One region of the Acinetobacter sp. YH12106 genome, then DNA from elsewhere that is predicted to be linked to it. Evidence: predicted binding sites of a transcription regulator. Region 1 holds the regulator's gene; the other holds the start of a gene.
The links. The regulator PhoB, encoded in region 1, activates phosphate uptake and scavenging genes when phosphate is short. The targets are predictions, from matches to a motif close to TGTCATNAANCTGTCATAA.
Positions count from the first base shown of each region.

Region 1 (2,209 bases):
AACGTTATTTTTATGAATCTTTTAAAAAAAGTGAGCACCTGTTTCAGACCATCTTTTTAAAACTGATTGATGAACTGCAACAGAATGTCATGCAGGCCATGATGCAGGCATCCACTGATCCGAAAAAAATGATTGAAGCGGGGCTAACCGCCTTGCTTAGCACCTTGCGTGACAATCCGCGTATGGCACGGATCATTTATATTGATGCCATGCTGGTACAGGAGTTGCATAATCAGGCCACCATTCATGAAACCATGTCGCGCTTCGACCGCATGATTCATGCCTTTGTCATGTTAATGATGCCGCAGTTAAATCGTAGTGAGCAGGAAATTTCACTGGTGTCGACCGGGTTAAATGGCTATGTCACCCAAATTGCCATTCGCTGGGTCATGAGCGGATTCAAGCAGTCATTGGAGGAAGTTTTATCATCGTGCAGTGTGGTATTTTTGGCATTATTGGAGTCATTTTCCGACAAAAAATAGCTGTTAAATCGAAGGCTTAACCAGATTTTCTGCATTCTAAAACAGGTTGCTAATTTCTGCTGAAGCACCGATAAAAGTAAAATTAATTTATGATTTTTTAACAAGTTTCTTTACTAAAATTGTCACAAATCTTTGCGAATTTCAGCAGTTTTTCCCTTTCTGCAATGATACTGTCATAATTAGTCTTTGTAATAAGCCTGTCATAAATATAAAACGGTTCACCGTTTACATGAAATAGGGTATTGCGTTGTGAAAGATGACTACATATTAATCGTCGATGACGAACTCCCGATTCGGGAAATGATCCATACCTCTCTGGATATGGCCGGTTTTCAATGCTTACAAGCCGAAGATGCCAAGCAGGCGCATCAGATGATTGTGGATCAGCGTCCGGCACTGATTTTACTGGACTGGATGATGCCGGGCGGGATCAGCGGTGTAGATCTATGTCGTCGTCTGAAACGTGATGAAAGCCTGTCAGAAATTCCGGTGATCATGCTGACCGCACGCGGTGAAGAAGACCACAAAGTACAAGGTCTGGATGCCGGTGCCGATGATTACATGACCAAGCCGTTCTCGACCCGGGAACTGGTGTCACGCATTAAAGCTGTCCTGCGCCGTGCCAATGCACTCAGCGGTGAAAAAACCATTGATGCCAATGGCCTGATTCTGGATCCGGTCAGTCAGCGGGTTAATTTTGGCGATAAAATTCTGGAAATGGGGCCCACTGAATACCGTCTATTGGCGTTTTTTATGACCCATCCGGAACGTGCCTATACCCGTGCGCAATTGCTGGATCAGGTTTGGGGCGGCAACGTCTATATTGAAGACCGCACTATTGACGTCCATATACGCCGTTTGCGCAAAGTGCTGGAACCTTATGGCGCAAACCGCTATGTACAAACCGTACGTGGAACCGGTTACCGTTTTTCAACCCGTGCAGATGTGGCTTTAGGTTAACGTCTTTTAAGGTAAATCTTGTTTTATGTATGAACCCTACCCTGTCCCCGAACTGGCACGTGAGCACAAAAGAATCCGTTACAGCAGTTTATGGGATTTTGCCAAACAGGATTTACGCTTACTGGCTTTTTTCCTGATCATCGCCAGCCTTATCGGTTTTGGGATTGGGTATTTCTGGATTTGTATCGTCATTGCCTTTGTGGCGTTCTTTAGCACCCAGATGCGCTCTTTATATCTGGTCAATGAATGGATTTCTAATCGCCCTTATGATGTTCCGCCGAATATCGGCGGGATTTGGGGCGCACTGTTATTCAATGTTTATCGCGCTCAGCGGCAGGAACGGATTGTGCAGGCAGAAATGGTGGAACTGATCGATCGAGCGCAGTCTTCACTGGTGGCCTTGCAAGAAGCGGTGGTTTTAATTGATGAAAACCAGCAGATTGAATGGTGGAATCCAGCCGCCGAACGTCTGCTCGGGATTTCCAGTGATGACCGTCGCCGTAATATTTTAACTTTGCTGCGCCAACCGAGTTTTATTGAATATTATCATCATATTGATGAGTCACCAGATGGCCTGAAAATGCGATCTTCGCTGTTCGAAGATCATTATGTCCAGGTCAAAATGACCCGTTTCGGCGGTGAAAGCCGGGTACTGGTCGCCTATGATGTGACCCGGATGCACAATCTGGAACAGATGCGTAAAGATTTTGTCGATAATATTTCGCATGAGCTGCGCACGCCTTTAACCGTACTCAGTGGCTATATTG
Region 1 is NZ_VPAV01000019.1:11,582-13,790, reverse strand. It holds gene FTU45_RS12040 (TetR/AcrR family transcriptional regulator) at 1-482, shown strand, start outside; gene phoB (phosphate regulon transcriptional regulator PhoB) at 732-1,442, shown strand; gene phoR (phosphate regulon sensor histidine kinase PhoR) at 1,468-2,209, shown strand, end outside.

Region 2 (2,209 bases), on a different contig from region 1:
AGCCCAATTCTTTAAAGACTTCTTTCACCGCAAAGATCGCAGCTTTGGCATTTAAAGTATCGAATACAGTTTCAATCAGGATGATGTCGACACCACCTTCAATCAGCGCTTTGGTTGATTCAATATAATCCACTTTTAAGGCATCAAAAGTGATGTTGCGGAAGGCTGGATCGTTAACGTTTGGAGAAATAGACGTGGTACGTGATGTCGGACCAATCACACCTGCCACAAAACGTGGTTTTTCTGGGGTTGAATATTTGGCACAGGCTTCTTTGGCCAGACGCGCGGCTTCACGGTTAATCTCGGGAACCAGATCTTGCATATGATAGTCAGACATCGAAACCCGCGTACCGTTAAAAGTATTGGTTTCAATAATGTCGGCGCCAGCTTCCAAGTAAGCTTCATGAATACCTTGAATGATTTGTGGTTGTGTCAAAACGAGCAGGTCGTTATTGCCTTTCAGATCATAAGCCCAATCAGCAAAACGCTCGCCACGGTAATCGGCTTCTTCCAGTTTATGGCGCTGGATCATGGTACCCATCGCACCATCGATAATTAAAATTTTCTTGGCAAGAAGTTCTTTTAAGGTGGCAAGTGTCGACATTCAAACTTTCTCAGTAGAAATCAAAAAACATCGTCCATATTAGCAGAATTAATGCTTGAATTCTGCGCCTCCTTTCTCAGAATGATGGATATGCATGATATGAAAATTTGATAAGTCAGTTAGAACAAGACAGGTTTTTGTTATCCGGTCTATGCAGTATTCAGCTTTAAAATGGGATCTGGCTAAAACTGGCAAAAATATATTTGAAAAATTAAGCTGATGCTTTTATTCATGAAATTGTCATATTTATTGACTATGCTCTGTACATAGAAATTATGGTCATCTTAAGCGTAGATGGAATTTCAAAGCTTTAAGCGCAAAAACAGGACACGTTTTTGAGTTCTGAAAAGCTGGAATTTTATCTTAAGTTGATGATTTATTGAATCAAACAGCAGTGTTTTACTCGGGATTAAACAGGACGAACAGCAGCAAGAAAATCTAAATTATTGCTTCATATGACAGCAGTTTGTCATATAATTGTCACAATTTAACTGAACAATAGGGGAATTCTTGAATCCTCTATTCCTGCTTGCATGAATCCTAATCAAACTCCCATAGATTCAGCACACGAGTCGGCTTCGCACAAGTCGACCAATGTTCACGTGCCGACACCAAAATTCTTTATGCCAGTTTTTCTAACTGTCATTATCTCTACTCTTATTTATATCGGTTTTCAATTGTCTGCCGATTTAGCGCATGTTCCTGCACTGGGTTTATATTCAATTATTCTCCTGGCGACGGCATTGTTTATTGCGCTGGGCTTTGAATTCGTCAATGGCTTCCACGATACTGCCAATGCGGTTGCCACGGTCATTTATACCAATGCACTTTCTGCGCCTGTCGCTGTAATGTGGGCCGGTTTCTGTAACTTCCTTGGGGTTATGGTGGCCAGTGGTGCGGTGGCTTACGGTATTATTGCACTGTTACCTGTTGAGCTGATCATGAATGTCGGCTCCGGAGCAGGTTTTGCCATGGTGTTTGCCATGCTGATCGCTGCGATTGTCTGGAACCTGGGAACATGGTTTCTTGGTATTCCTGCATCCAGCTCACATACCCTGATCGGTTCGATTCTGGGTGTGGGCATCATGAACTACATTCTGCACGCGAGCAGCGGTGCATCGGGTATAGACATGGAGCAGGTAATGAAAGTCGGTAAGGCGCTGTTATTTTCGCCTTTAATCGGTTTTGCATTTGCCGCTGTGCTGTTCTTGCTGGTGAAAAAAATCTTCAAGAAACAGGTGGAGCTGTTCCAGCCACCTGAAGGTAATAAACCGCCACCCCCTTTAATTCGTGCCATTTTGATCTTTACCTGTACCGGTGTCAGCTTTGCGCACGGTTCAAATGATGGTCAAAAAGGCATGGGGCTGATCATGTTGATTTTAATTGGCTGTGTACCAATGGCGTACTCACTCAACAAAAACCTAGATCAACAGCATATCCAGACTTTTGGTCAATTGTCTGCGCAAACGGCCAATGCGATTTATCCAGACCATGCGGATATTGAAGATGAAAAAGCGCGTCAGATCATCACGACTTATATCCAAACCAAAGAAATCACCCCTGAAGTGGTGCCTGCATTGGCGAGCCTCACAGATCATTTAGGTG
Region 2 is NZ_VPAV01000003.1:118,715-120,923, forward strand. It holds gene metH (methionine synthase) at 1-604, opposite strand, end outside; gene FTU45_RS04510 (inorganic phosphate transporter) at 1,138-2,209, shown strand, end outside.
Region 2: the regulator PhoB is predicted to act here: its motif matches at 1,072-1,090, upstream of FTU45_RS04510 (inorganic phosphate transporter).